2 regions of the Paraburkholderia sp. HP33-1 genome follow, and region 2 is predicted to be linked to the other one. Evidence: riboswitches for the same ligand, from Rfam matches in the RefSeq annotation. Region 2 holds a riboswitch; the other holds the start of a gene.
What was found. Region 2 has a riboswitch for thiamine pyrophosphate ahead of thiC (phosphomethylpyrimidine synthase ThiC). Riboswitches for the same ligand answer to the same signal wherever they lie in the genome.
Positions count from the first base shown of each region.

Region 1 (10,772 bases), 870 kb from region 2:
CCGCCGACAGCCGGCGCGCTGCGCGGTCTTAACTGAACATCAGTGCGGTCAGCAGGAAATCGAGCCCGAGCACCGCGAGCGAGGCATACACGACCGTGCGGGTCGTCGCGCGCGACACGCCTTCCGGCGTCGGCTTCGCCTCGTAGCCCTGAAACAGCGCGACGAAGGTCACCGCGAGGCCGAACACCACGCTCTTGACGACCCCGGCCCCGACATCGCGCCACACGTCGACGCCGCCTTGCATCTGCGACCAGAACGCGCCGGCATCGACGCCGATCAGCAGCACACCCACCACGTAACCACCCAGAACGCCAACCGCGCTGAAGATCGCGGCGAGGACCGGCATCGAGATAATGCCGGCCCACAGGCGCGGCGCGATGACGACTTTGACCGGATCGACGGCCATCATTTCCATCGCGGTGAGTTGCTCGCCCGCCTTCATCAGGCCGATCTCGGCGGTAAGCGACGTGCCCGCGCGGCCGGCGAACAGCAGCGCCGTCACGACCGGCCCGAGCTCGCGCACGAGCGACAGCGCGACCAGCAACCCGAGCGCCTGCTCGGAGCCGTAGCGGTTCAGCGTGTAATAGCCCTGCAGACCGAGCACGAAGCCGACGAACAACCCCGACACCGCGATGATCACGAGCGAATAATTACCTACGAAGTGGATCTGCTTCGTGACAAGGCGCGGGCGGCGCAGCAGCGGGAAAAATTCGAGCAGGAGGCGCAGGAAAAAGCGCGTCGCGTAGCCGGCCGTGCCGAGTCCGCTGAGCACCGCGCGACCAATCGTGCTGATCATGACTGGCCTCCGCCGATGCCGAAGTCCGCCGCGAGCGGCGCCTTCGCAGGATAGTGGAATCTGAACGGGCCGTCCGGCGCGCCGTCGATGAATTGACGCACGGTCGGATCGGTCGACGCGCGCAGCTCGTCCGGCGTGCCTTCGGCGAGCACGCCGCCGTTGGACAGGAAGTACACGTAGTCCGCGATCGCGAACGATTCCGGCACGTCGTGCGTGACGAGAATCGACGTCGCGCCGAGCGCCTGGTTCAGCGTGCGGATCAGATTCGCGGTGATGCCGAGCGAAATGGGGTCGAGGCCGGCGAACGGCTCGTCGTACATCATCAATTCGGGGTCGAGCGCGATCGCGCGGGCGAGCGCCACGCGCCGCGCCATGCCACCCGAAATTTCCGACGGCAGCAGGTCGCGCGCGCCGCGCAGGCCGACTGCGTTGAGCTTCATCAGCACGAGGTCGCGCAGCAGTTCTTCAGGGAGATCGGTGTGCTCGCGCAGCGAGAAGGCGACGTTTTCGAACACCGACATGTCGGTAAACAGCGCGCCGAACTGGAACAGCATGCCCATCTTGCGACGCAGCGCGTAAAGGCCTTCGCGCGTCTGCTCGCCGATGTCCTGGCCGTGGAACAGCACCTGGCCGCGCTGCGCGCGCACCAAGCCGCCGATCAGCCGCAGCACCGTGGTCTTGCCGCAACCCGAGCCGCCCATGACTGCGACGACCTGACCGCGACGAAAGCGCAGATTCAGATTCGACAGGACGAGCCGGTCGCCGTAACCGAAGTCGACGTCGCGCAGCTCGAGTAAGGTCTCGGGGGAGGAAGGCACCAAACTGACAGTCCTTTTACAGGGAAGGCCGAATTATAGGGCCATCATGCAAAAGCTGCCGTGAGGTGCCCCGTTCCTTGACTATGCCTAACGATTATTGCGTAAACGTGTGTTGCAGCGCGGAAACGGCGGCGGCCGGGTCGGCCGCTTCCGTCACCGCGCGCACCACGGCCGCGCAGCCGACGCCCGTGGCGAGCACGTCCGGCAGCACCTGCAGATCGATCCCGCCGATCGCGACGAGCGGCACCACCCCGTCGAGCAGCCGCACGTAGCGTGCGAGGCGCCGCAAGCCTTGCGGCGCGGTCGGCATCAACTTGGTCGTGGTCGGGAACACGGCGCCCAAAGCGATGTAGCTCGGACGGAAATGCAGCGCCTTCAGCATCTCGTAGAAACCGTGCGTCGATAGACCGAGCCGGACGCCCGCGCCGGACAGCGCGGACAGATCCGCGGTATGCACGTCTTCCTGGCCCAGGTGCACACCGTACGCGCCCGCCTCGAGCGCCGCCTGCCAGTGGTCGTTGATGAACACCTGCGCGTCGTGCGCGCGACCAGCCGCCACGCAGCGGGCGATTTCGCGCTTCAGCTCGTCAGCGGGTTCGGCCGACTTGCGGCGCAACTGCACCGTTTTTACGCCGAATCCGACCACCCGTTCGACCCAGTCCGCAGTCGGCAGTACCGGGTACAGACCGAGCCTTTCCGGGCAGCGCGGAAATGCCAGGGCGGGCGCGGCCGGCAGGCCGGTAAGGCGCGGAAAGCGGGCGAGGTCGGACGGGAACGCGTCGCCAGCGCGGGTTTCGTCGCCGTCGCGCCACGCGAGCGCGAGCACCAGCGCGTCGTGCGGATCGAAGCCGCAGTCGAGAAACGCGGCGAGCGCGGGGATCCAGTCTTCCGCCAGATGGCCTTCGAGGCCGTACTTCTCGCCGCCCAGATGCAGCGTCGCGCGGTTTTCCGTGGCGACGATCACGCCCGCGCCTCGCGTCAGCCAGCGCGCCACCTGCTCGCCGTGCGGCTGCGCGTCGGCGATCACGATCAGATCGCCACCGTTCGGCTCATCGGGCACGGTCAGGCAGATGCGCCACGGCGCGTGCGTCGATGGCCAGTCGCCGAGACGGGCGCGAATACGCTCCGCGGCTTCGATGAGTTCGTCGGCCGTCGGCCAGAACAGATCGCGGTCCTTCAGGGTCAACAACTGCGTCATGCGGCGCCTCCATCCTGATGCCAGAACGGCATGCCGACCACCGGCGTGCTCGCGTGCGCACTCTCGCGCTCGGCCATCGGACCCGCGAGATACGCTTGCCGGCCCGCTTCCACGCCCAGCGCGAACGCACGGGCCATCGCGTCGGGATGCGTCGCCTGCGACACCGCCGTGTTCAGCAGCACGCCGTCGAAGCCCCACTCCATCACCTGCGCCGCATGCGACGGCACGCCGAGCCCGGCGTCGACGATCAGCGGCACGTCCGGAAGCCGTTCGCGCAGCACGCGCAGCCCGTACGGATTGATCACGCCCTTGCCGGTGCCGATCGGCGCACCCCACGGCATCAGCGCCTCGCAGCCTGCATCGAGCAGACGGCGGCCGATCACCAGATCTTCAGTGCAGTACGGCAGCACCTTGAAGCCGTCCTTGACGAGCCGCGCGGCGGCCTCGATCAGACCGACCGGGTCGGGCTGCAGCGTGTAGTCGTCGCCGATCAGTTCGAGCTTGATCCAGTCGGTCTCGAAGATTTCGCGCGCCATGTGCGCCGTCGTCACCGCTTCACCGACGGTGAGACAGCCCGCCGTGTTCGGCAGGAGCGGCACGCCGTGGCGCTTGAGCAGATCGAAGAAGCCGGCTTCGGCGTTGCCCTCGTTCATCTGACGGCGCAGCGCGACGGTCACCATGCCGGGGCGCGCGGCGTCGATCGAATCGGACAGCGACTGCAGCGACGGGTAGCGCGACGTGCCGAGCAGCACGCGGCTCGCGAAGGTTTGACCGTATAGCGTCAGCGCGTCGGCGGTCTCGTGAGAAGTCATTTGCATCATCCTGGTTTGCCGCCGCGGCAGGGCACCGACGGTGTTGCGGCAATGGGTTTTCGGCGACGGTGGTTGGTGTTCGGTGGGCCACAGGCTGGCGCGAGCGCGCTCAGCCGCCCGCAACCGGCTGCACCACGTCTAGCCGGTCGCCCGTTTGCAACGCGCGCGCCGCATGCTGCGCACGCGCGACGAAATCGCCGTTGAGCGCGACCGCGAACGGCGGACGCGCGCCAAAGGCGGCGAGTGCATCGGCGACAGTCGCACCCTCGGGTAGCGACAGCGGCTTCTGATTGATATGAATGTCCATGGTGTTCGAATACGGTTCAATCGATGGCGGAAGCGGCAGCGTGCGCGGCACGAAGGCCGCTACGCTCAGGCCGGCTCCCGCGCGAAATCCTGCTGGAACAGCTCGCTCCAGCGCGCCTCGCGCCGCCAGCCGGCGAACGCGTCGGCGTCGCCGACGCGGCCGTCGAGCAGCGCGCTCGCGAAGCGCACGGCTTCGTCGGCCACTTCGGGCGCGATCATATAGCCGTGCCGGTACAGGCCGTTCACGCGCAGCGTGCGCGCGCCGTCCCACAATAGCGCGGGGCGGTGGTCAGGCAAGGTCGGCCGGCACTGCGAATTGAGCTCGAGGATGCGCGCCTCGCCGAAGCCCGGATGCACCGAAAACGCGGCACTTAGCAGCTCGAGCGCCGAGCGCACGCTGACTGGTGACATGTCCTCGCCCTCGACCTCGGTCGCGCCGATCACATAGAGGCCGTTCTGCTTCGGCGCGATATACAGCGGGTAGCGCGGATGCAGCAGCCGCACCGGACGCATCAACTGCAGATGAGGCGCATGCACGCGCGCGACTTCGCCGCGGATGCCGCGCAGGGTCGGCAGCACGGGCTTCGCGCCGAGCCCGCGGCAATCGATCGTGATGCCGGCGTCGGGCAGCGACGCGTCGTCGATCGGCGTGTTCCAGTGCGTGTCGACGCCGCGCTCGGCCAGCCCCGCCGCCAGCGCGGACAGCACCTGGCGGTTGTCGAGCTGGCCTTCGCGCGGCAGCAGCCAGCCCTGGTTGAAGCGGCCGGCCAACGCGGGCTCGGTGGCGCCTAGCTGCGCGCCCGAAAGCGCGACGAAGCCGCCGTCGAGCAGTTCGGCCGGTGCGTTCGCGCGCACGCGGCGCTCGAACAGCGGAGCCTCAGTGCGATCCGCGTGATGCCAAACGACGAGCGTGCCGTTGCGCTGGAAAAACACCGGCTCCGGCAGTTCGGCGAGCACGCGCGGCCAGCTTTCGAGCGAACTCGCGCCGAGCCGCGTGATCAGCAGCTCGGCGCTCGCGGCTTCGGCGAGCGGCGCGAGCATCGCCGCGGCAACCCACGCGGCGGCCTGCGAACCAGCGGCATCGCCGCGCTCGTAGAGCGCCACGCGATGCCCGTCGCCAGCCAGGCGCCACGCGACCAGCCGGCCGCACAGGCCGCCGCCGAGCACGGCGAAATCGGGTCGGGCCGGACGGTTCATCGCGCGCGCTCCGTTCGACTGCGGTAGGCCATGCCAAAACGGCACGGCACGTCCGGGACGGCGTGACGACGGGGAAAATACATATCTGAAGAATAGGCGGTCATCGAGTCCTTTCCGTACGGCCAAAAACGCACGTACCCAGGACGAAACCGGCGGGTGAAGCCGGCCGGGCACTGCGCGCGCATGTCAGATGCGCTTGCCGCCCGGCGGGGAATGGAAGACGGCTGCTTCCGGAAACTTCCCGCGCCGGTATTACCCGGATCGGGTGCAAAGGGTCTCTCTCAGCCTCGCCGCCCCGGCGTGAAAGTCATGCCGGCTGTGGGCGAAGCACCCCTGTTTCGTCGCAGGTCATTAGACCATAAAAGGCGCGGCACCCGCAAACCAGCGCTCCGGCGTCGCTGCCGCGATTTTGATCTGGCACGGTCCATCGTGAAGCCTGTGCGATGCGGGCCGGCGCTCTGGCACAATGCCGTGACCGGTGCCGCAAAAACGCGGCGCGCGCGGCGCTCCTGGCCGCATGCGTGGCGGCGGCACCTGAGCGGACCTCGACCGCGAAAATTAATTTTCGCTTAAGGGCGTCACGCCAGAATCGGGCGCCCGTCCGGACTCGCGTTCATCGAGCGCGATGGCGCGATGTCCGGCCAGGTATCGCAGACCCGCCCCAGCGGCGGCCCCGCAAAGGGGGCGGCTGTTCGCGGGATCGCCCGACATGGGTCAACCAGATCGGACCCGCACGCCGCCGCGGCAGTTCGGGCCAGCACTTCATCCAGACGCTCATGACACCACATACTTCTGCCAGCCCCGCGCTGCCGCCCGACGAAAAGGTCTCCGCCTGGAGCCTGATCAAGCCTTACTGGGTATCCGAGGAACGAGGCATCGCGTGGACGCTGCTCGTCGCGATCATCGTGATGAACCTGCTCGTCGTCTGGATCAACGTACGCCTGAATCGCTGGAGCGCGGATTTCTACAACGCGCTGCAGGCGAAGAACGTCCACGACTTCCCGCACCTGCTGATGATTTTCACCGGGCTCGCGTTCGGTTTCATCATCCTCGCGGTGTATGGGCGATATCTCCGTCAGATGCTCGGCTTCCGCTGGCGTCAGTGGTTGACCACGCGCTACCTGAACGACTGGCTCAACGACAGCGCGTTTTACCGCATCGAGCGAGACCGCCTCGCCGACAACCCCGACCAGCGGATCAGCGACGACCTGCAGTCGTTCGCGACCACCACGCTGTCGCTGACGCTCGATCTGCTGTCCACCGTGGTCACGCTCGTGTCGTTCATCACGATCCTGTGGTCGCTCGCGGGCGCGCTGAGCATTTCGCTCGGCGGCATGCCGCTGCACATCCCCGGCTACATGGTGTGGGCTGCAGCGCTGTATGCGGTGGTTGGCTCGCTCGTCACGCAGAAGGTCGGTCATCCGCTCGTGTCGATCAACTATCAGGCGCAGAAGGTCGAGGCGGATTTCCGTTTCGGCCTGATCCGGCTGCGTGAGAACGCCGAGCAGATCGCGTTCTACAACGGCATGGACACCGAGAAGACGAACGCGCGCACGCTGTTCGGCCGCATCCGCGACAACTGGTGGCAAGTGATGAAGTACACGAAGCGCCTGACCTTCGTGCTGAGCTTCTACGGCCAGATCGCGATCATTTTCCCGATCGTCGTCGCCGCACCGCGCTACTTCGCGGGCGCGTTCACGTTCGGTGTGCTGATGCAGATTTCGAGCGCATTCGGCACCGTCAGCGATTCGTTCTCATGGTTCATCAATAGTTATACGAGCCTCGTCGAATGGCGCGCGACCGTGAACCGGTTGCGTGAATTCAAGCGCGTCGTGCATTCGCCGCGTCTGAAGGAATCGGTGTCGCCGGCCACCGAACATGGTGGCATCAACCTGCACTTCGTCGACTCGAACACGCTCACGACCGATAGCCTCAAGCTCGCGCTGCCGAACGGCAATCCGCTGTCGCGCATCCGCGATATCGCGATCCGGCCGGGCTCGCGCTGGCTCGTGCGCGGTCCGTCGGGCGCCGGCAAGAGCACGCTGATGCGCGCGCTCGCGGGCCTGTGGCCGTTTGGCGATGGCTCGATCGACGCGCCGGTCAACGCGCGCATGATGTTCATCCCGCAGGTCAGCTACATGCCGATCGGCACACTGAAGGCGGCGCTCGCGTACCCGTCGGCGGCAGACACCTATAGCGACGACGAATGCCGCGACGCGCTCGTCATCTGCCATCTGTCGGAATACGCGGATCGTCTGCGGGAATCGGCGCACTGGACCCGCGTGCTGTCGCCGGGCGAGCAGCAGCGTTTCGCCGCCGCACGCGTGCTGCTGCACAAGCCCGACTACCTGTTCCTCGACGAAGCGACCAGCGCGCTCGATGCGGAAAACGAGGCGCGGCTCTATCGCCTGTTCACGGAGCGGCTGCCCAAGGCGGCGATCGTCAGCGTAGCGCATCGCGAATCTCTCGCGGCGTTCCATGACGAAACGCTGGACGTCGAGCGCTCGGCCGAAGCGGTAGCGGCATAAGCGACGCGAGCGGCGCCGACGCGACGCCGCTCGGTTGAGCATCTGCAGTGCGCCGACAACCACTCGGCGCAACATCCGGAAAGACACGAGAAGAGTTTGAAAGCATTTGCGAAGCGGGCAAGCTGTTCCGCGCTTTGAAAAAGCCTGCGGGCAGCGACGATAGTCGTACGGGCCGCGCCATGCGCCGGCCTTCGTTGATGTCAGTCACGTCTTTCATCGCAACCGCTCTTCGGACTCCTCGCCCATGTCATTCGCTCGCCGTTTTTTACCTTCGCTCCCGTCTTCGCTCCCGCGCATCGCGCTCGCCTGCGGCGCGGCGCTGCTGCTCACGAACGCCGTCGATGCCGCGCAAACGGCCGAGACCAACCAGCCCGCCGACATCTGCGCCGCGCTCACCCACATCGTCGATGCAAGCGATTTCCGGCAACTGCCGGGTGAGACTGCCGCGCAACTGCCGGGCGTCTCCCAGGCCGACGATTGCCGCGTCAGCCCGCACGCGTACGACTGCCACTGGCGCGCGCACTGGCAAGCCGACGGCGTCGTCAACGATCCGCTCGAAGAACTCGGCGCCGACATCGCCGCCTGCTTTCCGCGCGTCGTGCACGACGTCAACACACCGGTGCGCCAGCATTTCATCGTGACCACCGACGCGCGGCGCGTGAACGTCACCGCAAGCGTGCAAGGTCAGAACGAATTGCGACTGCGCGTCACGCGCTGAGCGCGCGGCCGTCGTTGCTGTTGATGACCCATCGTTCTTTGTGACCGCCATCGGGCCCTGCCTCATGACCTCGTCGCCGACCGTTCGTGTGTCCGCTGATTCGCGGGCTTTTCGGGCCTCGGATGCTTCGTGCGTTGCCCATACCTCACAGTCCACGAGCGTCGCGGGCAGCGCGCCGGCGGCAACCAGGCGATCGCGCCTCGGCCCGATCGCCGCACTGATATCGCGGCGTCGTTGCGCGCGCGCCGCCCTCGTCACGCTCGCCGCAACGCTGACGCTCGCGCTCGACGGCTGCGCATGGACGCTGATCCAGGCCGCCGACGCCACCGGCTCGGTGATCCAGGCGGGCTACGCGATCGCGTCGAACTACTCGTCGCCGACCTTCGTGAACGGCCGGCCCGCGAATGTGCAGCAGGTATGCATCGAGGTGAACCCGACGGTGTCGGTCGGCGATTTCGTGCCGGCGTTGCAGCTGGCGCTCGACCGGCGCGGCATTCGTTCGGACGTCTACAATCCGGGCACCTCGCCCGCCGGCTGCGAGGCACGGCTCGTCTACAACGCCGCGATCGACTACGGTCGCCGCTCGTTCAGCGACGAAACGATCCAGTACCTGTCGATCATCGATCTGACGCTGATCCAGAGCGGCCGCATTCTCGTTACCGCGCGCTATCAGACCGGCGGCCTGAACACCGACCGCTTCTCATCGGCCGCGGTAAAGCTCGGCGGCCTGATCGAGCGGATGGTCGTCGATCGGACCGATTTTGCGCGGCATCCGCCGCAGACGCTGCAAACCTCACAGGCCTTCCCGCCGACCAACTGAGTACCCGCAGCCTGGGTTTTGCTTGCGCTGCCTTACACGGGAAAGGATTGGAAAGCGGCATGCGCTTTGCGCGGCCCGCGCGCATCATTAAGATGACCTGAATGAACCAGACCATCCTCATCGTCGATGACGATCCCGTCGTACGCGACCTCGTCAGCGGATATCTGCACGGGCGCGGCTTCAAGGTCGCCACGCTCGACAATGGCTTGGCGTTGCAGCGCAGATTGCAGCAGGAGCGTCCTGCGCTCGTCGTGCTCGACATCATGATGCCGGAGCTTGACGGCATCAGCGCGCTGCGCGCCTTGCGTGTTGCCGGCGACGACATTCCTGTCATCCTGCTGACCGCGCGCGCCGATACGATCGATCGCGTGATCGGCCTCGAACTCGGCGCCGATGATTATCTCGGCAAGCCGTTCGAACCGAGCGAACTCGTCGCGCGGATTCGCACCGTGCTGCGCCGTCGCGGCTCGATTGCGCCGGGCGCGCCCGAGCAGCGCGCGCCCTATCATTTCGGCCGCTTCGAAGTGAACTTCCCCGCGCGCGAGCTGCGCCGCGACGGCGAGCGCATCACGTTGCGTTCAAGCGAATTCGCGATGCTGAAGATATTCGTCACGCACGCGATGACCGTGCTCACACGCGCGCAGCTGCTCGAAAAGCTGCACGGCAATAGCGAAGCGCACCGCAATCGCAGCCTCGACGTGTCGATCTGGCGTTTGCGCCGGCTGATCGAAGTGGACCCGTCGGAACCGCGTTACGTGCAGACGGTGTGGGGACGCGGTTATGTGTTCGTGCCGGACGGCGAGATCGGCGCGGCCGAGCGCGGGCTTGCGCCGTCGCTCGGCTAGCGGCGCGGATCGACCGAGGCCAGTCGACGCAACCTACGCGTCGCACATGACGCGCAGCGCGCCGTTGTGCGCACCGCGCTGGCGCAACCGACGGTCAAAACGTCAGCACGCTCAGAAACATCCTCTGCAGCCAGCCCATCGTCGTCGCATCGTTCACCATGCCGATGCCCGCCTGTTCGATGCGCGCGTTCGCGACCTTGCTCGATGAGACGTAGTTGCCTGCTTCGATATCCTTAGGATTGACGATACCCGACAGCCGCAGACGGTCGCGGTTACCGCTCATCGAGATCACCTTCTCGCCCGACACCACGAGATTGCCGCCCGACACCGTGCCGATCACGGTCACGGCGAGCGTGCCGGTCATGTCGCTGTTGTCGCTCAGATTGCCCTGCCCCTTGTAGTCGGTGCTGGCCGTGCCGATGTTGAACAGTTTCGCGAGCCGCGCGGCGGCACTGGTCGACTGGTCCGCGGCGGTCGCGGTGATGCTGCTCGCGCGGCTCGCCGATGCATTCGCGCTGTTGTTGCCGCTGTACGATTCCGACAACCGGATCGTCAGCACGTCGCCGATATGCTGTGCGCGCGGCGTCTCATACAGCAACAGCGGCGCGCCGGCCTGATAGATCGCGCCTTGCGTGTTGACGTTCAACGGCGCGGACACGAGCGGCGGCGCCATCGGCGTTTCGACGATCGACTTGGTCTGCGTGCTCGAACAGGCCGCGAGACAACTCGCGGCG
Region 1 covers NZ_JAJEJR010000001.1:3,112,349-3,123,120, forward strand. The annotation lists gene mlaE (lipid asymmetry maintenance ABC transporter permease subunit MlaE) at 29-796, opposite strand; gene L0U81_RS14310 (ABC transporter ATP-binding protein) at 793-1,614, opposite strand; gene thiE (thiamine phosphate synthase) at 1,709-2,812, opposite strand; gene L0U81_RS14320 (thiazole synthase) at 2,809-3,624, opposite strand; gene thiS (sulfur carrier protein ThiS) at 3,734-3,931, opposite strand; gene L0U81_RS14330 (FAD-dependent oxidoreductase) at 3,997-5,127, opposite strand; TPP riboswitch at 5,349-5,472, opposite strand; gene L0U81_RS14335 (ABC transporter ATP-binding protein/permease) at 5,904-7,655, shown strand; gene L0U81_RS14340 (hypothetical protein) at 7,900-8,373, shown strand; gene L0U81_RS14345 (hypothetical protein) at 8,594-9,193, shown strand; gene L0U81_RS14350 (response regulator) at 9,295-10,038, shown strand; gene L0U81_RS14355 (flagellar basal body L-ring protein FlgH) at 10,133-10,772, opposite strand, start outside.
Region 1: linked by a shared signal. The riboswitch ahead of L0U81_RS14330 (FAD-dependent oxidoreductase) and the one ahead of thiC (phosphomethylpyrimidine synthase ThiC) in region 2 are both predicted to bind thiamine pyrophosphate.

Region 2 (10,772 bases):
AATCGCGAGCGTGCCGGCGCCCGAGCCCGGCGTCCGGTCGCCGTGACTCAGAATCACGATGCCGACTAGCCCGAGCCCGACCGCGAACCATTCGCCCCCGCCGATCTTGCGTCCGGCGACGGCGGCGATCACGGCCGCGAACAGCGGCACGGTCGCGACCATCACGGCCGCGGTGCCGGTGCCGACCGTGCGCATGCCGTAGGCGAGCATGCCGCTCGACAGGCCCACCAGCATCGTGCCGACGAGGGCCGCGTTGCGGATTTCGGGGAGGCTCGGCCAGATCGGCTTGCGACGCGCGGCAAACACGAACAGACCCATGCCGGCGAACAGGTTGCGCAAGCCCGACAGCATGAGCGGCGGAAACGAGCCGAGCGCGACGTGCACCCCGAGATACGTCGAGCCCCACACAAGATAAACGACGGCAAGCGCGAGCGCGATCTGGCCGTTGTACGACTGCGGCAGACGCAGCGGCCAGCCACGCGGAGATAAACCGGAACGTTGCAGCGACATGCGTTCAGCCCGCCGTCGCCACTCGACCCTCGCGACGCGCTCGATGCCCGCGAGGCGCCGCGCCTGCGTCGATGCCTCTCGGGCGGGATGGCGGGCAGCGCATCGGCGATGCGCACTGACGGGCGAGGCTGGCGGACATGTCGGTGGAACGGTAAGACGATGGGCGGCGCTGGAAGCGCCAAAAGCGGCTGACGCGGCAGCGTCGGTCAAAATGACACGACGCAACCTGGCCGCAATGCGCGGCGCGCACCGCATTATGCAGTAAGCGCCGGGTGCGTCGCGCGACAGAATCGTAATTTTTTGGTGTTCCTGCAAAAGAAAAGCCGGGGACGCGTCCCCGGCTTGCATTCAGTTTGGACTCCCTTCGATGCGCGGCCGCGCATCGGCAGGATCGCTAAACAGGCTCGCGACTCAGTTGCCCATCGTGCCCGACGCCTCGTGTTTCATGCCCGTCGCGTCGTCGCCCTTTTTCATCTTATCGTGTTTCATCGTGTCCTTTTTCATGCTGTCCTTCGACATGCTGTCTTTGGACATCGCGTCTTTCGACATCGCATCGTTGGACATCGCGCCGCTCGCCTGCGCGAAGGCCGTGCCGCTGCCTGCCAGCATCAGCAACGCGATCGTGGTGATTGCAATTTTCTTCATGAGATGACTCCGTTAATGGTGAATGAATCAAAACCGGCGTGAGCCGGCGTGCTTCCGAAGCCGCTGCCGTAAGCGAGCGTGCGCCCGCATGCGTCAGGAGCCTCCGAACCAGTTGTAGCCCTGGTCGACCCAATAGCCGCCGGGAAACGTGTTGGTGACAAATATTTCAACGATGTGCTTCGGATTCTTGTAGCCGAGCTTGGTCGGCATCCGCAGCTTCATCGGATAGCCGTATTTCTCGGGCAGCCGCTCGCCGTCGTAGGAAAACGTCAGCAGCGTCTGGGGATGCAAAGCGGTCGGCATGTCGATGCTTTCGTAGTAGTCGTCCGCGCATTTGAAGCCGACGTACTTCGCCGTCGTATCCGCGCCGACACGCCGCAAAAACTCGGCGAACGGCGTGCCGCCCCAGCGGCCGATCGCGCTCCAGCCTTCGACGCAGATATGCCTCGTGATCTGCTCGGCGTGCGGCAGCGCGTACAGCTCGGGCAGCGTCCACACGCGCTGGCCGGTCACGAGGCCGCTCAGCTTCAGCCGGTAGTCGGAGCCGTCGACGTGCGGCACCTCATCGACGCTGTAGTACGCGTTGAACGGAAACGGCCGCGTGATCTGCGCTTCGGTGTAGGTCGGTGCGAGCAGCTTCGGATCGAACAGCGCGGCCTGCGCGAGATCGTTCAGCCGCGACACCGCGGTGAGGAAGTGGTTGACGGAGGCGTCGTCGGTCAGCGAGCAACCGGTCAGCATCGACAGGCCACCGAGCGTCAATAGCTGCTTGCCGAACAGGCGCCGCGACGGCATCGTGAGTTCGCGCTTCGCATCGATCAGGATCGACGCGCGGTCCAGCGTTTGGCTGCCCCGCCGCGTGGAATCGTCCGCTGCTTTTTCAATGGGCTTGTTCATGATTCGTCATCCATAATAAATTCGCGCTTCACTTTCATCAGCATCGTCGCAAGCGCCTCAGCGTCCACGCAGCATCGCCAGCAGCGAGCGCGGCACGAGCGCGACCATCGCCAGATGCACGGCAAGAAACGCAGCCAGTAGCGACATCGCGCTGAAGTGCACGACGCGCGCGTTGTCGTAGCCGCCCATCAGTTCGCGCAGCAGCGGAAACTGCACCGACTTCCAGATCGCGAGCCCCGACAGCACGAGCACGATCAGATCGACGATCACGAACAGATAGGCAAACTTCTGCACCGCGTTGTAGACGCGCAGATCGTCGTGAGCCAGCTTGCCGCGCAAGGCGGCGACGAAATCGCGCAGCACCGCGCGCGGTGTCAGCGGCAGGAACTTGCGCACGAAGCGTCCGCTCGCGAAATTCAGCGAGAGATACACGAGGCCGTTGAACACCAGCAGCCACATCGCCGCGAAGTGCCATTGCAGCGCGCCGCCGAGCCAGCCGCCGAGCGTGATCGCGGTCGGAAAACTGAACGCCGGGAAAATCGGCGAGGCGTCGTAGATGCGCCAGCCCGACAGCATCATCACGATCGCCGCGAGCGCATTGAGCCAATGCGTGATGCGCAGCCACAGCGGGTGAATGACGCCGCGCTTCGGTACGGCGGGCGCGGCGGGTGCACCGGGGCGCAAGGTGTGGGACGTGGCCATGGGGTTCTCCTCGATCTCGATCAACGGCACGCGGGAAGGTCGGCCGCTTGCAGCACTTCGCCGCTCGCGTCGCTTTCGACGAACGCGACCACGCCAAAGCGGTCGGCGGCGGCGTTGGCAAGCGCGGCGGGCTTCGCGTCGCCGGTCGCATCGTGTACGTCGAGGTCCTGATGAATCCGCGCATGCCCCTCGACGAGAGGCACCGGACCGAACCATGCGCGTACGACGCGTTCGTGATGCAACGTCGCACCGCGGTTTTCTCCCGCGCCGACCTGCGAGGTCAGCGCGTTCTCATAGACGGCGAGATAGGCGCTCAGCGAGCCCGCGGTGGAGGCGGCCGTACTCGTGAACTGCGCGTCGACATCGAACGCGCCGGGCGCATGCGGGCTCAACGCGAGCGCGACGCTCGCCTGCGCGGGTTCGGCGACGACTTCGTCGATGCGGCGCTCGAAGCTGTCGCGTTGCGACCAGTCGCGCAGCTCGCGGCCCGCGACGAACACTTCCGGCGTGTAGATCGTATTCGCGCCCGCGAGCCGGGTCAGCGTCTGCTGACGTTCGGTGAAGCGATGCTGTGAAAAGCGGTCGGTCCAGCCCAGGCTGTTCCAGTAGTCGACGTGCAGTGCGAGCGGCACGATGCCGTGCGCGGCGCCATCGGTTTTCAATTGACCGAGCCAGCGGTCGGCGGGCGGGCAGCTATCACAACCCTCGCTGCTGTACAGCTCGACGAGCGCCACCCGATGCGCGGGACTGCGCGCGGCGCAGACGGGATCGGCCGCCGAGGCCGCACTGATGCCAAAACCGTTCAGCAGAAGAAGCGCCAGCGCGACAGCGGGGGCAAAAAAAGTCCTGAAGCGTTGATGGTTCGAGCGATTGTGCGCGGCCGACATAACGTGCTCCGATCGTGATCTGCACGTTTGTCGAACCGCGCGGCTGGTTATGACAAGCTTTTTTAATTTTTTTCCGGCGTAGGGTGAGCCTGCAAAAAGCTCGCCCTCGACTCAGTTGTAACTGACCACCACCGTCACGCGCGTGTCGATATCGGTGCGTTTCGCGTTCAGCGACAGCATACCGCCGGCGCGATCGACCGCATAGTGGCCGTCGCGGGCCGACTGGACGCGCCCGGCGCCGTCGACGAAACGCGCCGCCACCAGATCGCGCGACGGCGTGTTGCCGTTCACTTCCAGCGCGACATCCGCCCCGCCGACGACGCCCGGCGACGCGCTGAACGTCACCGTGCGCGAGAAGCGCTGACCCGCCACGCTCGCGCTATCGACAGCGACGCCAGCGGGCGCCGTTTCCACGTTGATCTGCATCGGCGGTGCGACGACCATCCCCACGAACCGGATCACCCCACCCGTCGCCGTCGACGCCGCCGACACCGCCAGCGGTGTGGCGAGCCATGCCGCCACCGCAACTGTGCGACCGAACGTTTGCCACCGTCTTCTTTCCGCTCTCATGCGCCCCCCTCCTGTCGATCGGCTCGAGTCGCCTCGCGCCATTCACGCACCCTCCAGCGAATCGCTTCGCTGGAGGGCGGCCTTCACTGCACATGCTGTAACGGCAATCTTCTGACTGGCTTGAACGCTTCGACCCCGCATAGGTCGTTGCACGCGGATTTGCTTTATCGATCGATCCGGAGTGCTGATCATGAAGAAGTCTCGCGGGCCGGCCTTGCTGCCCCGCGCGCGCCGCGGCGAGGCCATCCGGTTTCCTGCCGACCAGCGGCGACCAGAATGTGCCCAAGCGCGACAAAATCCTGTCTCAGTCCGAAGCCGCCGACAATTTTTCCCTGTAAGCCGCTTGTTCCTTCGCTGTAAGTTGTTCTGCTCGACGCAATCTCAAAATAAGAATAGGACGTATCTGATTGCAACCGAATGATCTTTTGAACCCTGTAGACAGGTTGCCAAACAGCGGGCCGGCAGTGTATCGTGTGCGCTGCTAACGCGGGGGTCCTGCGTAGCGCGGAGCTGGAGGTCCGTGTTGCGTGGGTGAGAAATACCCTTTGAACCTGATCTGGATAATGCCAGCGCAGGGAAGCGTACGGATTTCGCCCCCAGCCTCTACAGCCTCACCTCTGCGCGATTTCCGACCACTTCCATCTCAGTCTCCTGCTTAGCCGCCCCACTTTGTACGGAGACTTGCATGAACGCCAATCCGAAGTTTATTTCCGCCGAAGCCCACGTGGACGAGGCGGCCGTCGCACCGTTGCCGAATTCGCGTAAGGTCTACGTGACGGGCTCGCGCCCCGATATCCGTGTGCCGATGCGCGAAATCTCGCAGGCCGACACGCCCGACAGCTTCGGCGGCGAAAAGAATCCACCGATCTACGTGTACGACACGTCAGGCCCCTATTCCGACCCGGACGCGAAGATCGACATCCGCGCGGGTCTGCCCGCGCTGCGCCAGGCGTGGATCGAGGAGCGCGGCGACACCGAGCCGTTGACCGGTCTGTCGAGCAGCTTCAGCCGCGAGCGCGCCGCCGATCCGGCCACCGCGCAGCTGCGCTTTCCGGGCCTGCATCGCACGCCGCGCCGTGCGATCGCCGGCAAAAACGTGACGCAGATGCACTACGCGAAGCAAGGCATCATCACGCCAGAAATGGAATACATCGCGATTCGCGAGAACCAGCGTCGCGCCGAGTATCTGGAGACCCTGAAGACGAGCGGCCCGAACGGCGCGAAGCTCGCCGCGATGATGGGCCGTCAGCACCCGGGGCAGGCGTTCGGCGCGAGCGCCTTCGGTCCGAACGGACTGACCGAAATCACGGCGGAGTTCGTGCGCGAGGAAATCGCACGCGGCCGCGCGATCATCCCGAACAACATCAATCACCCGGAAAGCGAGCCGATGATCATCGGCCGCAACTTCCTCGTGAAGGTCAATGCGAACATCGGCAATTCGGCGGTGACGTCGTCGATCGGCGAGGAAGTCGACAAGATGACGTGGGCGATCCGCTGGGGCGGCGACACGGTGATGGATCTGTCGACCGGCAAGCATATTCATGAAACGCGCGAATGGATCATTCGCAACAGCCCGGTGCCGATCGGCACGGTGCCGATCTATCAGGCGCTCGAAAAGGTCAACGGCAAGGCCGAAGATCTGACGTGGGAAATCTTCCGCGACACGCTCATTGAACAGGCTGAGCAGGGCGTCGACTACTTCACGATCCACGCGGGCGTGCGTCTGCAATACGTGCCGCTGACGGCGAACCGGATGACCGGCATCGTGTCGCGCGGCGGTTCGATCATGGCCAAGTGGTGTCTCGCGCATCACAAGGAAAGCTTCCTGTACGAGCATTTCGAAGAGATCTGCGAAATCATGAAGGCGTACGACGTGGCCTTCTCGCTCGGCGACGGTCTGCGTCCCGGCTCGATTTACGACGCCAACGACGAAGCGCAACTGGGCGAGCTGAAGACGCTCGGCGAGCTGACGCAGATCGCGTGGAAGCATGACGTGCAGGTCATGATCGAAGGCCCGGGCCATGTGCCGATGCAGCTGATCAAGGAGAACATGGACCTGCAGCTCGACTGGTGCGACGAAGCGCCGTTCTACACGCTCGGGCCGCTCACTACCGACATCGCACCAGGCTACGACCACATCACCTCGGGCATTGGCGCTGCGATGATCGGCTGGTTCGGCACCGCGATGCTGTGCTACGTGACGCCGAAGGAACACCTCGGCCTGCCGAACAAGGACGACGTGAAGACCGGCATCATCACGTACAAGCTCGCCGCGCATGCCGCGGACCTCGCGAAGGGCCATCCGGGCGCGCAGGTTCGCGACAACGCACTGTCGAAGGCGCGCTTCGAATTCCGTTGGGAAGACCAGTTCAACCTCGGTCTCGACCCGGACAAGGCGCGCGAATTCCACGACGAAACGCTGCCGAAGGATTCGGCCAAGGTCGCGCACTTCTGCTCGATGTGCGGCCCGCACTTCTGCTCGATGAAGATCACCCAGGACGTGCGCGAGTTCGCCGCGCAACAGGGCGTGACCGACGACGAAGCGCTGAAGAAAGGCATGGAAGTGAAGTCGATCGAGTTCATGAAGCAGGGCGCGGAGATTTATCAGCGCCAATAAGCGGCAATAGGCGGCTTGCGTGATTCGCGCGAGCCAGCACAGCCGTATCGAGCCCGCCGGCATGGCGGGCTTTTTTATTCCGCCGCGTTGAAACGGACTGAAATGCGCGGTTGCGGTGTTGCCACAGCGTCGCCGCGGCAAGAGCGTAAGCTCCTGATAACGATGTCGTGCGAAGCGGCATCGGTTCATCGAGGAGCGCGTCATGAAGTCCCGCGTCGTCACCCATCTTTGCGCGGTGCGCCTCTCGACGCCACGCGATTCGTCCCGGTTTTCCGCGAGGTTCGCACGACCCGCCGCCGAGATTTCCACACTCGCCTCGAGCCTCTTGCTGGCAGGCTGTTATTACCCCGCCGGCTACTATCCCGCCGGCTATTACACGCCGTACTATTCGACCGCGCCCGCGACTACAGCCGACCCGAACGCACCCGTGGCCAATGCGCAGCAGCCGCCTCAAGCACAGGCGCAAATGCAGGTGGCGCCGCAGGATCTGCCGCCCGGTTATGCAGCCCCCGCGCCCGTGTATGCGGCGCCGCCGGTCTATCCCGCCTACTATCCGCCGCCTGTTTATCCTTATCCTGCCTATTACGGCTATCCCGCCTATTACGGACCGTCGATCGCGATCGGCATCGGCGGATATTGGGGTGGCCATTGGGGTGGCCATTGGGGTGGCCACTGGGGTGGCCACTGGCATTGACGCGGCCTCTCCCGTCATGAAGCATGCGCCCGCCGGCACCTAAGCTGCCGGCGCGCCTACCCCGCCCGTACTTTCCCGGCTTGACGCGTCAATATGGCGCTCTATCCTTGGAAAGCTTCATGCAGCACCCGCTTAACTCAGGCGACGCCGCTTTGTCGAGACCACTCGCGCGCGTCCGCCGTGCTACAGCGACGCGCCGTCATGCGCAGTCCCCCGCGTCGAATAACACAACAACGAAGGAGACGTGATGTTCCATCAACTACTCACTCCGGTCGGTAATTCCCTTTTGCCGTCGTTTATCGTAGCCGCGCTGCCGATCATCGCCGTGCTTGCGCTGCTCGGCTGGGCGCGCAGGCCTGCGTGGCAGGCGTCGCTTGCGGGACTGATCATCGGTCTGATCGTGGCAATCTTCGTCTGGCAGTTTCCGGTCGGGCTCGCGTTCAACTCGGTCGCGGCTGGCGTGGTGTTCGCGTGCTGGCCGGTGATGTGGATCGTCTTCACCGCGATCCTGCTGTACAACATCGCGCAACGCTCAGGCCGCTTCGCGGCCTTTCGCCTGTGGATGATCGACAACCTGCCGAACGACCGGCGCATCGTGCTCGTCGTGGTCGGCTTTTCGTTCGGCGCGCTGCTCGAGGGCATTTCGGGCTTCGGCACGCCAGTCGCGATCACGAGTTCGCTGCTGATCATGCTCGGCTTTCCGGCGCTCGAAGCGCTGACCTTCACGCTGATCTTCAACACCGCGCCGGTCGCGTTCGGCGCGCTCGGCGTGCCGATCACAGTGCTCGGCGCGGTCACGCATCTGCCGTCCGACCTGCTCGCGAAAATGGTCGGGCGGCAATTGCCTTTCTTTGCGGTTCTGCTGCCCTTTTATGTGATCGGCGTGTACGCAGGCTTTCGCAATATGCTGCGGATCTGGCCGGTGCTGGTGGTGTCGGGCCTGAGCTTCGCGCTGACGCAGTTCGTCGTCTCGAACTTCGTCAACTACAGCCTGACCGACGTGTTGTCTTCGCTCGTTTCGCTGATTCTTACCGTCGCCTTCCTGCGCGTCTGGAAGCCCGCCGTCGATCCGAAATTCGCGATCAACGTCGACCGCATCAACGAGGTGCGCGGCACGATCGGGGGCGCGCAAGGCTGGTATCCGTGGATCATCGTGTCGGTCGTCGTGATCGTCTGGACGATCGCAAGGATCTTCACGATCGGCGACATCAAGGTGCCGTGGCCGGGTCTCGACAAGGCCGTGTTCATCACGCTGTACAACACGCCGTACAGCGCGATCTGGGACTTCCAGCCGCTCGCGACTGGCACCGCGATCCTCGTCGCGTCACTCATCACCGCATTCGTCGTGCGGCTCTCCCCGGGTGAGTTCGGCAAGGCGATCTCCGATACGTGGGTGCAGACACGCATCGCGATCCTGACCGTGGCGACGATCGTGGGCCTCGCGTATCTGATGAACTACTCGGGACTCAACTACACGCTCGGTCTCGGCGTCGCGTCGGTCGGGCCGTTTTTTCCACTCGTGTCGGCGTTCCTCGGCTGGGTCGCGGTGTTCCTGTCGGGAAGCGATACGTCGGGCAATGCGCTGTTCGGCAATCTGCAGGTGGTCGCAGCCAAACAGCTCAATCTGAGTCCGGTGCTGATGGCGGCGACCAACTCGTCGGGCGGGGTGATGGGCAAGATGATCTCGCCGCAGAACATTTCGACCGGCGTCGCGACCACCGAACTGAAGGGCAAGGAAGGCGTCGTGTTCGCGAGGACCTTCAAGCACTCGATTCTGCTGACGGTGTTGCTCGGCGTGCTCGTCTGGGCGCAGCAGAACTTCCTGCAGTGGATGATTCCGCATTGAGGTTGCGCCACTCACGGCGCAATGCAATTCACATTGTTTGGCACGGCGCCCGCGCCTCGCGGGCGCCGTTTGAAATCCCGTCCCCACCGCCGTTTCGCCGGATCGCAATTTTTCTCACATATCGGTGAGAATTGCTCGCTTGGCGCATCCCCTCTCAGCGCTTACGATCGGGATCAGCGGACGCGGCCGTCTCCCGGATCTTGCTGTTTCATCCCACACTGAAACGTTTCGCGCGATCGCGCTGTTACGATGAGCTGTCGTCCCGACTCAACTGCGCGCGGCGCCATTCCAATGAAAACCAGAAACCTCCTGCAACTGCTGATTCTTGCCGCCCTGTGGGGCGCGTCATTCCTGTTCATCCGCGTCGGTGTGACCGACTTCGGCGTCGCACCGCTGATGGCGGTGCGCGTCGGCATCGGCGCGCTCTTTCTCGCGATCGTGCTGATCGCGCGACGGCCGCTACAACAGTCCGCCACGGTATTGCGCACGCGCGCGCTACCGCTCTTCGTGGTCGGGATCCTCAATTCGGCGGCGCCGTTCTGCCTGTTCGCGTATGCCGAGTTGACGCTGTCGGCGGGCGTCACGTCGGTGATCAATGCATGCGCGCCGCTGTGGGGTGCGCTGGTCGGCTTCCTGTGGCTGCGCGACCGGCTGAGCGCGCTGCGCACGCTCGGTCTGCTGATTGGCTTTCTCGGTGTGCTGATGCTCGTATGGGATCAGATTGCGGCGCCGGCTGGCTCGTCCGCCTCGCCGCTGAGCGTCGCGCTCGCGGCGGGCGCCGCGCTCGGCGCGACGCTGCTCTACGGCATCGCCGCCAACTACACGAAGCGCCACCTGACCGGCCTCGACGCACTGACCGTCGCCACCGGCACGATGATCGGCGCGACGATCGTGCTGCTGCCGCTCGCGGTCATTTACTGGCCCGCCGCGCCGATCTCGCTGCGCGCCTGGGGTGCGGTGATCGCGCTAGGCGTTGCCTGTACCGGCGTCGCCTACATGCTGTTCTTCCACCTGATTGCGGTCGCCGGGCCGACGCGCGCGATCACCGTGACCTTCGTGATTCCGATCTTCGGCATTCTGTGGGGCGCGCTCTTTCTCGGCGAGACGGTGTCGCCCGGCATGCTTGAAGGGTGCGCGGTGATTCTGGTCGGCACCGCGTTGGCGACCGGCGTGATCAAGCGCTTGCCGTGGGTGGGCACGCGGCGCGCGGACACCTGAGCGCACGGGGACGGTTCGCGGCCGCGCCGATTGGTAGCGTCCAAGGCAAACCGCAGGCATGAAAAAAAACCGCCCGGATTTCTCCGGGCGGTTTTGTCGAACCAGCGGCGTAGGCCGCGAGGCTCTCGTGTCAGTGCAGCTGATAGGCCATCAAGCTCATGATCTGCTTGGCCTGCGAGCTTTCGT
Region 2 covers NZ_JAJEJR010000001.1:2,242,662-2,253,433, forward strand. The annotation lists gene L0U81_RS10165 (EamA family transporter) at 1-510, opposite strand, end outside; gene L0U81_RS10170 (pentapeptide MXKDX repeat protein) at 922-1,155, opposite strand; gene L0U81_RS10175 (molybdopterin-dependent oxidoreductase) at 1,249-2,052, opposite strand; gene L0U81_RS10180 (cytochrome b/b6 domain-containing protein) at 2,110-2,754, opposite strand; gene L0U81_RS10185 (DUF1223 domain-containing protein) at 2,775-3,641, opposite strand; gene L0U81_RS10190 (hypothetical protein) at 3,753-4,211, opposite strand; TPP riboswitch at 4,690-4,807, shown strand; gene thiC (phosphomethylpyrimidine synthase ThiC) at 4,897-6,828, shown strand; gene L0U81_RS10200 (hypothetical protein) at 7,031-7,522, shown strand; gene L0U81_RS10205 (L-lactate permease) at 7,770-9,368, shown strand; gene L0U81_RS10210 (DMT family transporter) at 9,660-10,586, shown strand; gene bamC (outer membrane protein assembly factor BamC) at 10,717-10,772, opposite strand, start outside.